4 regions of the Pectobacterium sp. A5351 genome follow, and region 4 is predicted to be linked to each of the others. Evidence: predicted binding sites of a transcription regulator. Region 4 holds the regulator's gene; each other region holds the start of a gene.
What was found. The regulator CRP, encoded in region 4, controls carbon source genes, mostly activating them, when cyclic AMP is high. The targets are predictions, from matches to a motif close to ATGTGANNNNNNTCACAT.

Region 1: a site for CRP is predicted at 1,716-1,733, ahead of yrbN (protein YrbN). Genes of this name have one in related genera too.
Region 2: a site for CRP is predicted at 1,609-1,626, ahead of aaeR (HTH-type transcriptional activator AaeR). Genes of this name have one in related genera too.
Region 3: a site for CRP is predicted at 1,402-1,419, ahead of focA (formate transporter FocA). Genes of this name have one in related genera too.

Annotation. Positions count from the first base shown of each region.
Region 1 covers NZ_CP116477.1:621,540-624,698, reverse strand. The annotation lists gene O1Q74_RS02900 (DEAD/DEAH family ATP-dependent RNA helicase) at 1-1,639, opposite strand, end outside; gene yrbN (protein YrbN) at 1,632-1,703, opposite strand; gene nlpI (lipoprotein NlpI) at 1,814-2,698, opposite strand; gene pnp (polyribonucleotide nucleotidyltransferase) at 2,839-3,159, opposite strand, start outside.
Region 2 covers NZ_CP116477.1:286,921-290,079, forward strand. The annotation lists gene O1Q74_RS01340 (hypothetical protein) at 1-197, opposite strand, end outside; gene O1Q74_RS01345 (hypothetical protein) at 207-545, opposite strand; gene aaeR (HTH-type transcriptional activator AaeR) at 656-1,591, opposite strand; gene aaeX (p-hydroxybenzoic acid efflux pump operon protein AaeX) at 2,016-2,219, shown strand; gene aaeA (p-hydroxybenzoic acid efflux pump subunit AaeA) at 2,227-3,159, shown strand, end outside.
Region 3 covers NZ_CP116477.1:2,509,835-2,512,993, reverse strand. The annotation lists gene pflB (formate C-acetyltransferase) at 1-424, opposite strand, end outside; gene focA (formate transporter FocA) at 482-1,342, opposite strand; gene ycaO (30S ribosomal protein S12 methylthiotransferase accessory factor YcaO) at 1,793-3,159, opposite strand, start outside.
Region 4 covers NZ_CP116477.1:3,915,690-3,918,848, forward strand. The annotation lists gene O1Q74_RS18075 (phosphoribulokinase) at 1-799, shown strand, start outside; gene O1Q74_RS18080 (OsmC family protein) at 911-1,318, opposite strand; gene crp (cAMP-activated global transcriptional regulator CRP) at 1,695-2,327, shown strand; gene argD (bifunctional acetylornithine/succinyldiaminopimelate transaminase) at 2,486-3,159, opposite strand, start outside.

The DNA.
Region 1 (3,159 bases), 1.1 Mb from region 4:
ATAACAGGTCACCCGGCATACCTTTCGGCAGTTCAATCGTCGAGTGAGACGCGAACAGCTTGATGTTACCGATATAGCGGCTGCTGATATCACCTTCGTTAGCAATGGCACCAACGATGTGACGAACTTCAACACCGTCATCACGGCCCACTTCGATGCGATACAGCTCCATCTCACCTGCATCACGACGCTCACGACGTTGCGGACGATCACCGTCACGGCTGTCACGAGAATCGCGCGGATCGCGGCGACGATCGCCACGTGAATCACTACGGGAATCATCACGATCGCGGAATTCGCGACGAGGACGGAACACAGGATCCGGTGGTAGAATCAGAGGACGTTCGCCCTGCGCCATTTTCAGCAGCGCAGCAGCCAGCGTTTCGATATCCAGTTCTTCCTGCGGTTGCAGCTTAGTCAGCAGCGCGCGGTACATATCCAGATCGCTACTTTCAAGCTGCTGCTGTACTTTAGCGGCAAACTTGGCCAGACGACGTTGACCCAGCAATTCAGCATTCGGCAATTCCACTTCAGGAATAGTCAGCTTCATTGTGCGCTCAACGTTGCGCAGCAGGCGACGTTCACGGTTTTCAACAAACAGCAGAGCGCGACCCGCACGACCCGCACGGCCAGTACGACCAATACGGTGAACGTAAGACTCGGCATCCATCGGGATATCGTAGTTAACAACCAGGCTGATACGCTCAACGTCCAGACCACGCGCCGCAACGTCGGTCGCGATCAGAATATCAAGACGGCCATCTTTCAGGCGCTCCAGCGTTTGCTCACGCAGCGCCTGGTTCATGTCACCATTCAGCGCGGCACTGTTGTAACCGCTACGCTCCAGAGCTTCAGCCACTTCCAGCGTCGCATTCTTGGTACGAACGAAAATAATCGCCGCATCAAAATCTTCCGCTTCCAGGAAGCGTACCAGCGCTTCATTTTTACGCATACCCTGCACAGTCCAGTAGCTCTGGCTGATGTCTGGACGCGTGGTAATGCTGGATTGAATGCGAACTTCCTGCGGATCTTTCATGAAGCGGCGCGTAATGCGGCGGATCGCTTCTGGCATGGTCGCAGAGAACAGCGCAGTCTGATGTTCAGCAGGGATCTGCGCCATGATGTTTTCAACATCTTCGATGAAGCCCATACGCAGCATTTCATCGGCTTCGTCCAGCACCAGACCACTCAGGTTGGACAGATCCAGCGTACCGCGTTTCAGGTGATCCAGCAGACGACCCGGCGTACCCACGACAATCTGCGCACCCTGACGCAGCGCGCGCAGTTGCACGTCATAGCGTTGGCCGCCGTACAGTGCGACAACGTTCACGCCGTGCATGTGTTTGGAGAAATCATTGCAGGCCTCTGCTACCTGCACCGCCAGCTCACGGGTCGGTGCCAGCACCAGAATCTGTGGTGCTTTAAGCTCAGGTTTCAGGTTGTTCAGTAATGGCAGAGAGAACGCTGCAGTTTTACCGCTACCGGTCTGTGCCATACCCAGCACATCGCGACCATTCAGCAGGTGAGGAATACATTCCGCCTGAATCGGAGACGGTTTTTCATAGCCCAAATCAGTCAGGGCATTAAGGATAGAGGTGTTCAACCCCAAATCGGCAAAAGAAGTTACTAAATCAGTCATGTACACGTGCCTCATTACACATGGCGGCCAGTCTACATAACTCGTCGTGAAAATTTTCAGTCATTTTCATTGAAAAGTGTGAACCGGCTCAAATTGGATTAAAAAGCGAACAAAAAAGCCCTCACCCGTGAAGGTGATAACCGAAGTTTTTCAGGCTGATTACGTGTTCGTCAGCTATTGCTGGTCCGATCCTGATAGGTCGTCTTGCTCTTGGCCTAATAGCGCCAATTCCAACAATGCATAGCGGTGCTCAACAAAGTTATGGACGTTGTTGGCAACCGTCAGCTTGAACAGCGCCAAGGCGGTGTTCTTGTCCCCCAGACTTAGGTAGTGCTTACCTAAATAGAAGTCAGTTTCACTGAGATGCTCAGCGAGCGAAGTGTTATCCGTAGCTTCTTCCTGTAAACGCTGCATCAGTGTTTTTTCACTGATACCACCCAAGTAGAATTCGACAATATTCCATCCCCAAGGCCCTTTCTTGGCGTCGTCATAGCGTTTCTTCAACGCAACTTTGGCCGTCTCTGGATTGATTTCTCGCTCCACAAGATACAGCCACAACGAACGGAAAGGATCATTCGGATCGTCTCGATAAAACGCCAGCAGATCATCCTGCGCTAACAGGTAGCGACCGCCGTAATACAAAGCGATGCCCCGGTTTAAACGCGCGTAATTGTAAGTTGGATCAAGCTCTAGTACAGAATCAAACGCTTCATAGGCAGCATCAAAATTGCCTGCCTGCGTTAAATAGATACCCAAATAGTTAAAAACTTCTGGAATATCAGGGCGGATCGTCAGCGCTTGTGAAAAATCATTCCGCGCCAATGCCCGTAACCCGAGACTATCATACAGCACTCCGCGCTCATATAATAGCTGTGCTCGCTCATCATCGGTTAATGCCCGGCTTGCAAGGATTTGTTCCATGCGTGCCAGAATCACTTCCTGCTGTAAAGTAGGCTGTAACGGAATCGCCAATACTGCGTCTTTACGCCAATCCGTGTTGCTGCATCCTGCCAGCATGAGTGCTGTTGCAACATAACACCAGCGCAAGAAAGGCTTCATTTCCCACTCCCGAAGACAAACATTGGATGAACATCCTGTCCCGGACCGCTCAACGCAAGGACATCCATACCCTTACGATAGACGTGGCACCTTGCCATGATAATCAGACAAGGTGCCATAAGACCGTTTTCTAACAGTCGTTATTCCTCAGAAGACGGGGCTGCCGCTTCCTGAGTTTGCGCTGTTGCTTCTTTGATGCTTAAGCGCACGCGGCCCTGACGATCAACTTCCAGAACCTTGACCGGCACTTCCTGACCCATTTGCAGGTAGTCAGTCACTTTCTCTACGCGCTTGTCGGCGATCTGAGAAATATGCACCAGGCCTTCTTTGCCGCCACCAATAGCGACGAAAGCACCAAAGTCAACGATGCGGGTAACTTTACCCTGATACACGCGGCCAACTTCGATTTCGGCAGTTATCTCTTCAATACGACGAATCGCATGTTTCGCTTTTTCGCCGTC
Region 2 (3,159 bases), 770 kb from region 4:
TTCTTAATCATAGGCGTAGATTGATGGGGGATGATGGCAACATTCCCGCAGCGATTGCAAACGCCAACCAAGACCTGTCTCACCATGCCGCTGTTATCGCTGAATGGGACGTCTCTAAGCTGAAACGTCGCCGTTTCAAGTGACTGGCATGTGTTACAGAGAGCGGACTGTGTATCGCCGACTTTGAAAATTTTCATGTCATCGCCTCAATGGTGGACGCTAATAAAGACACAATTCGGCTCGGAAAAATACCATTTGATATACCACGGTATTTCCCGATGGCGGCAACGGATGATATGAACATCAATATGCGCTGCAAAATGATGGGGTGAAGAAGCGTACGATGCCTCCGAAGATTGATAAATAATATCAATGAGTTCTGTTATTGATAGTTGTCCGGTTGCCAGCAAATTCTTCGTGCTGATATTCCCTCTGGCCTCATGCAGCACATTACCTGACTGCAAACAGACAATAAGCTGCTTTTTGGCATCCTTGAATCCCATCCCTTCACCCATATTGTACGAATTTATTCGTACGTTATCCATATGATTTTACTTTCCTGAACGAAGGAAAGAGGTATAACGCACGGAGGGTAGGATGGGGATGTGTTTTGTATGAAAGAGGGAAGCGCTTCGCGTTTTCCTCTTTGCAAAACCTACTTTTTTTCCTCGCTATGGTTCTGCCGATAGCCCTGATACGTCAGGGCTACGTTTTTGAAGTATTCCGTCATGTAGTTAATGCAGACCTGTACTTTTAGCGGCAGATTGTCTTTGCGGGTGTAGAGCGCATAGACCGGGCGCGGATCGGAGTGGTAGCGGTTAAACAGGATCTCAATTTCGCCACGATGGATTTCATCCACGATCCACATGAGCGGCACGTACGCGATACCCGCGCCAGCCTTGAGCCAGCGCACCAGCGTTTGTGGATCGTTAGTGACAAAGCGTCCTTGTGGCGTGACGCGGGTTGAAATGCCCTCTGGGGCGATCAACTCGAATTCGCTGTCGGGACGCACGCTGTATTCCAGCCAGGAAAAATTCACCATATCGGCTGGTTTATCCGGCGTGCCGTGCTGTGCCAGATAGCTTTTGGCGGCACAGACCACCATGGGCATCGAGCCTAAGCGTTTCGAGAACAGGCTGGAATCCTGTAATGCGCCGACGCGGATTACGATATCCAGCCCATCGGCAATCAGGTCGGGAGCGGGAATTCCTGTGACCAGATTGACGGACAAGCCGGGGTATTCCTTCAGCATCGCGGCAGTCATGGTGGACAATACATTCTGTGCCATCGTGGAAGAACTGCCGATGCGCAGTGTGCCGATGGGCGTATTGTTGAAGGCGTAAAGCTGCTCATGGACCTCATGAGCCTCATGCAGCATGCGGCGACAGCCGTGGTAGTAAATTTTCCCCGCTTCCGTCAGCCCAATGCTGCGCGTACTGCGGTTCAGCAGCTTAATCTGTAGTTCATCTTCAAGCTTGGTGACGGTCTGGCTGACGGCGGATACGCTCATCTGCAACTGGCGGGCGGCGGCGGTAAAAGACCCAAATTCCACCACGCGGGCAAACACCGACATACTCTTTAGTCTTTCCATTATTCACTCTGGCTTAAAAGTGATTTAGATCACACTATGTAGATAAGGTGATAATAAGCATCCATAATATAGCCTATCCGGTGATGCCGGGTGGAACATTGTCCGCCATCGTTCAAGCGGCAGCGTTGCCTGAAGGTGAAAACGAACAGACATCGCCCCTGTGGTCGTCCATGATTATTCACCGCCCAGAGCTAGCCAATGATTGCGTTTATTTACCCAATGTAGATCGTGCGCTGATTTCCCATCGCTAGTCAGCCTCTGCTGGCATCGCTATTCATCAGTTTAACGCTATTTAATTCGCTGGCTACAGCCTGCGGGATGACGCGCTTTTGTCTATGCTGAACGTCAGCATCAGACGACATCATTTACCATCCGGTAGCGAACCTGCACGCTACCGCTACCTAATAGAAAAAAGGAAAAGAGGATGAGTTCACTCCCGGTTATGGTGCTATTCGGGTTGTCATTTCCCCCCGTATTTTTTGTCTTGCTGGTGTCATTGACCCTGTTTTTTGTCGTGAACCGCCTGCTGCAACCGACGGGTATCTATGACTTTGTCTGGCATCCGGCGCTGTTTAACAGCGCGCTGTTCTGCTGTTTGTTCTATTTACTCTTCCGTTACGGTCTGTGAGGCGTCTGTGAAAGCGTTCTTTTTAACCTTGTTGAGACAGCAGGCCGTGCTGATCAAAAAACTGAGCCGCGTGGTCATTACGCTGGTGATTGTGCTGTGCGCGATTGTCGCTATTTTCCGTGTCTGGGCGTTTTATACCGAATCGCCCTGGACGCGTGATGCCAAATTTACGGCGGACGTTGTTGCAATCGCGCCGGACGTCAGTGGGTTGTTGAGCGATGTTCGCGTCACGGACAATCAACGGGTGAACCAAGGTGACGTGCTGTTTGTTATCGATCAGCCGCGCTACCATCAGGCCGTGGCGCAGGCGGAAGCCGATGTTGCCTACTATCAGGCTCTGGTGACGGAAAAACGTCGGGAATCGGGGCGTCGTGCTCGTCTGGGCGTCAGTGCGATGTCGCAGGAAAATATCGATCAGTCCAGTAATGCCCTGGAAACCGCCACGCACCAGCTTGCTAAAGCGCAGGCGGTGTTGTCACTGGCGCAGTTGGAACTGGAACGCACCGTGGTTCGCGCCCCTGCCGACGGCTGGGTGACCAACCTGCATGTGCAGAGCGGTGAGTTCATCGAACGCGGTAATACGGCCGTGGCGCTGGTGAAGAAGGATTCGTTCTACCTGCTGGCGTACATGGAAGAAACCAAGCTTGAAGGGGTTCGCCGCGGTTACCGTGCGGAAATCACCCCGCTGGGCAGTGAAAAGATATTTTACGGCACGGTTGATAGCGTAGCGGCGGGTGTGAATAACAGCAGCAGCAGCGCGAACAATAAAGGCTTGGCGAATGTGGATTCTAATCTGGAGTGGGTGCGTCTGGCGCAGCGTGTGCCGGTAAAAATTCGCCTCGATCGTCAAATGGGCGACCTTTATCCAGCTGGCACGACGGCAACCGTGGTGATCACCGGTGAGCAGGTCAACAATGACAAAAAGCCGTCACCGCTTATT
Region 3 (3,159 bases), 1.4 Mb from region 4:
GGTATTCAGTGAAGATTTTTTTCAGTTGAGGATCCAGTTCACGGCCGTAAACTTTGCATGAACCTTCAACCATTTTGATGCCGCCGAACGGAATCAACGCACGTTTCAGCGGAGCGTCAGTCTGCAGACCAACGATTTTTTCCAGACCTTTGTTGATGTATCCCGCGTCGTGAGACGTGATAGTTGCGGCAACATTGGTATCAAAATCAACAGGGGCGTGAGTGCGGTTTTCCTGCTTGATGCCTTCCATGACGCTGTCCCACAGGGCAGAAGTCGCTTTGGTTGCACCAGCCAGGAAAGACTCATCACCTTCATACGGTGTGTAGTTTTTCTGGATAAAGTCACGAACGTTGACGTTATCCTGCCATTCACCTTTGCTAAAGCCTTGCCATGCATTGGCCAATTTTTCATTCAGCTCGGTCATTTTACACCTACCTTTGATATGGATTTCTTAAAACCCGACGTTGCGGCCGATTGCACCTCAGTGGTGCTTGTCTCCACCGCGCAAATAAATTACCCAATATGTTAAACCGACCAGGACACCACCGCCGATGATGTTCCCCAGCGTCACAGGAATCAGGTTATCAATAATGAAGTTACTAACGGTTAAATGTTCAAATTGAGACGGTACCATTCCAATCGCATTCCAGAATTCCGGTCCCGCAAAGTTTTTGATGACGATGCCCATGGGAATCATGAACATGTTAGCGATACTGTGCTCAAAGCCGCTGGCAACGAACATGGCGACAGGCAGAATCATGGCAAACATTTTGTCGGTAAGCGTACGGCCGGAATAGCTCATCCACACGGCCAGACATACCATCAGATTAGCCAGAATCCCCAGACACAGTGCTTCGACAAATGTGTGTTCCAGCTTGTGTTCTGCCGTTTGCAGGACATTGAGGCCCCACGCGCCGTTTGCGACCATGTGCTCTCCCGAGAACCAGATAAGCCCAACGAAGAAAAGTGCGCCAATCAGGTTGCCGACATAGACATTTGCCCAATTATAGGCTAGTTGCTTCCAGGTAATACGCCCACTGGCCTTGGCAATCACGATGAGAACGGTTGAGGTGAACAAGTCCGCACCGCAGACGACAACCAACATGAGACCAAGGGAGAAACAAATACCACCGATCAGTTTCGCGATACCGAAAGGAATCGTTGAGGTTCCTGTGGTGGCGGTAATATAAAAGACAAAGGCGATCGAAATAAATACACCCGCGGTTATCGCCAAATAAAACGTTGTACACGGTTGTTTGGTCGCTTTATAAACTCCGGCGTCTTCAGCAACTTTTGCCATTGCAGCCGGGAGTAATAGAGTAAAGGGGTTGTCAGCTTTCACACTAACTCTCTCTTAAAAATTATCAGCATTGAGATACTAACAAAGCAGTATACGGTAAAATTTGACGTGGATCATATTGCAAGAAATTAACAGGGTGGTGAAGTGGGTGGAAAGCACGGGTTTAACACTTAACTGATTGAATATTATTATAAAAAAATATTTTAAATTTTACAAAAAGAGTTGAATGAGATAGGTTAAACCTACCGATTTAGCGTTAATGAAAATCATGTTTTGTAGAGTTTCAGTACCACCTTGACGACGTAATTTAATTAAAAATTCACCATTCAATAACAATGTTCTGATTATGCATTACGAATAATAAATATTGCCCTGTAGATAATAAAATAGCCCTTTAAGATAAAGGGCTATTCGGGATGACCAGAGGCAGATGGCTATTTGCCATAGCGCGTATTCATCAATATAAGACGCACTGGTTGCCTCAGTCAGACATTATTTTACCTGCCAGTAACGACGTTTAGCCTGTTGCAGTTTCTCATAGGCCGCCAACAGGGACTGGTGCGCAGGTAACGTGGTAAAGGTGTTATCCACGGCAAACAAGCCGTAGAAGCAAGCTTCGCCAGCCACGGCGGCACTGGCGGCATCAACCGTTTCACTGCCGTACATTTTGGTAAAGGCGTCGTAATATTCTGCTGGGTCGCGCTCAGGCTCTTGAGCCAGTAGCAGCAGGGTCTGAAGGCAACGGTAATAATTGCTGCGCTGCGCCGTAAAGACGGAGTCGTTGAAGTCCTGCGTCCACTCTGTCCAGCTTAGCGCCTGATCCAGATCGCCGCCGGCCAGTGCCAACATCGCTTTCAATTCGCCAATGCGCAGAGTAAACCAGCCATTATCTTTACCGGTGGCAATGCCGAGCAGTTCGCGCACGCGGGTGAAGTCATCCAGCCCTTCGTCATCCAACTGTTGTAACAGAGCCAGATACTCTTCTTTCTCCCATTTGCTATCAGGCAGCGCCAGCAGCGTGTCACGCAGGTGAGCGCCCATACTGTTATTGGCCAATAACAGATCGTCAGCAGGGTAGATGTCTGACATTCCTGGCACGATGATGCGGCAGGCGTAAACAGACAGATGCTCATAGTCGGCAATATAAACTTCTTTATCTTCCTGTTTGAAGATCGCCATCAGCGTGGCGAATTCTTCCTCTGTCGACCCTTTAAAGCTCCAGTCGGCAAATTCATAATCCGCGTCTTTCTTGAACATATCCCAGGAGATCAGGCCGCTGGAATCGATAAAGTGGGTTTCCAGATTAGCGTGTTCGGCCACTTCTTCATCATCAAACGTCGGTGGGGTGAAGACGTCCAGATCTTTCAGACCGCGACCTTGCAGCAGTTCGGTGACGGTACGCTCCAGCGCTACGCCGAAATCAGGGTGCGCGCCGAAGGAGGCAAAGCAGGTGCCGTTAGCCGGGTTAAACAGGACTACGCAAATAACCGGGTATTTTCCGCCTAGTGAGGCATCGTAAGAGAAAATCGGGAAGCCTTCTTTCTCCAGCGTCGCAATCGCTTCGACCACGCCAGGGTAGCGATTCAGCACCGCTTGCGGAATTTCCGGCAGGCTGATCGACTCGGCAATGATGCGGTTTTTGATGCTGCGTTCGAACACTTCAGACAGCCCCTGAACGCGGGCTTCGTTGGCGGTGTTCCCGGCGGACATCCCGTTAGAAACGTACAGGTTACCGATGATATTCATCGGAATATAAACGGTTTGCTGATCGGACTGGCGGGTAAATGGCAGCGCGCAAATGCCTCTGTCGGCATTGCCAGATTGCAGATCGATCAGATCGCTAGCGCTCAATTCCTGCT
Region 4 (3,159 bases):
CTTCCGTAAGATTTTTCAGCAGCTTGACCTGCGAGCCGCCCAGCTGGAAGGGGACAGTTTTCACCGCTATACCCGCCCAGAAATGGATATGGCCATTCGCAAAGCACGTGATTTAGGACGCCACATCAGCTACTTCGGCCCGGAAGCGAATGACTTCAGCCTGCTGGAACAGTCGTTTATCGAATATGGCCTGCACGGCCGCGGTCAGACGCGTAAATACCTTCATACTTACGATGAAGCGATTCCCTATAATCAGGTTCCCGGAACCTTCACGCCGTGGGAGCCGATGCCGGAACCCACCGACATTCTGTTTTATGAAGGGCTGCACGGCGGTGTGGTCACCGAGCAAAACGACGTGGCACAGCATGTCGATTTGCTCGTCGGCGTGGTGCCGATCGTCAACCTGGAATGGATCCAAAAGCTGATTCGTGATGTCAATGAACGTGGTCACTCGCGTGAAGCGGTGATGGATTCCGTCGTCCGTTCGATGGAAGACTACATCACCTACATCACCCCGCAGTTCTCTCGTACGCACATCAACTTCCAGCGCGTACCCACCGTGGACACCTCCAACCCGTTTGCTGCCAAATCGATCCCGTCACTGGATGAAAGCTTCGTCGTTATTCACTTTCAGGGGTTGGATAATATTGATTACCCCTATCTGCTGGCCATGTTGCAGGGATCGTTTATCTCCCACATCAACACGTTGGTCGTTCCCGGCGGGAAAATGGGGCTGGCGATGGAGCTCATCATGGCACCGCTGGTGCAGCGGTTAATTGAAGGGAAAACCATCGAATAAGCATCGAGATATACGGGCGACCACAGGGTGAGGCCTCCCTGCGGGAACCTCCCCCTGTGTTTCCGCTAATAACAGGCTTAAGTGACCAGAATTAGTACCCAGAGAAAGGGATTATTCCAGCACTCTAATTTCGTGGCTGTGCGTTACCTCAACGGCTTTGCCCAGCATCAGTGCCACAGAGCAGTATTTTTCCGCTGATAGTGCGACAGCTCGCTCAACGGCTTTGTCGGTCAGCCCTTTTCCCGTCACGATAAAATGCAGATTGATATGGGTAAATAAACGCGGCGCGTCAGACCGGCGCTCTGACGTCAGTTTCACTTCGCAGTCCGCCACATCGTTGCGGCCTTTTTGCAGAATCGACACCACATCAATCGCGCTGCATCCCCCCACAGACATCAACACCATTTCCATCGGACTGGGCGCTTTATCACCGGAATTACCGTCCATCAAGATCTGGTGCCCTGACGCGGATTCGCCCAAAAACGTTAAGCCTTCAACCCATTTTACCCGTGCCTGCATGGTGCCTCTCCACTAAAAATTTTTTGAAAATTTATACCGTTACTGTACAAAAACCAGCGTTAATCAGAGCTTTGTCATGCTGAAGCGAGACAACACAAGACACGTCCTTAAAGCTGTGTTAAAACGAAAATAGAATAGACCTTTTCTGGACAAACCCAGAAACGAAGAAGATGATGACGTAGCCGGACATACCCCAGCCACGTTTACGGTGCGGCAAGGCAGCAACCGGAAAATCAAGGGTACAGTGGTTCCAGTATATTCCCTGACGTCATTCTGCCTAGACTGAATTTTATTTTTTTTAGCAGTTAAACACGCCGTACAGGGAACTCTGACCCCTGTAATTTGCGCAGTGAATTACAACAGAGGATGATAGCGAATGGTTCTCGGCAAACCGCAAACAGACCCAACTCTCGAATGGTTCCTTTCCCATTGTCATATCCACAAGTATCCATCGAAGAGCACGCTTATTCACCAAGGTGAAAAAGCAGAAACGCTTTACTACATCGTGAAAGGCTCTGTCGCAGTGCTAATCAAAGATGAAGAAGGCAAGGAAATGATCCTTTCCTACCTCAATCAGGGCGATTTTATCGGCGAGCTCGGCCTGTTTGAAGAAGGTCAGGAACGCAGCGCTTGGGTGCGGGCAAAAACCGCCTGTGAAGTGGCTGAAATTTCCTATAAAAAGTTCCGCCAGCTCATTCAGGTTAACCCAGATATCCTCATGCGTCTGTCTGCGCAAATGGCAAGCAGACTCCAGGTTACTTCAGAGAAAGTCGGCAACCTCGCCTTCCTTGATGTGACCGGCCGTATTGCTCAAACGCTACTCAACCTGGCCAAACAACCTGATGCCATGACGCATCCAGATGGCATGCAAATAAAAATTACTCGTCAGGAAATTGGGCAAATCGTTGGCTGCTCGCGTGAAACCGTGGGCCGCATTCTGAAAATGTTAGAAGACCAGAACCTGATCTCTGCGCACGGTAAAACGATTGTCGTTTACGGCACTCGCTAAATCCCTGCCGCTGTACCCTACCAATAAAAAAGCGTGAAGCCTCGGCCTCAGGCTTTTTTTATGGCGAGCTTCCTGCTCGCCACCCTTCGGGCCGTTGCTGACGCAACGTTGAAAAACGTTCCCTACGTTTTTTTATGGCTGCTCTTTTGAGAGCGCACTCAGTTTGCTGCGTTAACAACCTGTGCGACGGCTTTTGCAAACTTATCCATCCCCTGCACAATGTCGTCTTCATCAATGATCAAAGACGGCACAAAGCGGATGACGTTCGGCCCTGCCATCAGTACCATCAGGCCCTGAGCCGTTGCAGCAGCCAAAAACTCGCCTGCACGACCATGCCACTGCGATTTCAGTTCTGCCCCCAACAACAGCCCCATACCGCGAACCTGCTCAAATACGCCGTACTGCTGGTTGATTTTCTCCAGTTCACTGACAAAGCGAGCGTGCCGATCTGCGACACCTGACAGCACTTCCGGCGTATTGATGATATCCAGCGCCGCTTCCGCCACCGCACAGGCCAGCGGGTTGCCGCCGTAGGTGGTTCCGTGTACCCCCACCGTCATCGCAGAGGCAATCTCTTCCGTCGTCAGCATCGCACTAATCGGGAAACCGCCGCCCAGCGCTTTAGCGGTGGTGAGAATATCCGGCGTAATACCGTAATGCATATAGCTGAATAATTTACCGGTACGACCCATCCCACTCTGCACTTCATCAAATACCAGCAGCGCCTTGTGTTGATTGCACAGCTCGCGAACACCTTGCAAAAACTCAGGCGTAGCAGGCGTAATGCCGCCCTCACCCTGAATCGGCTCCAGCACGACGGCACAGGTGTGAT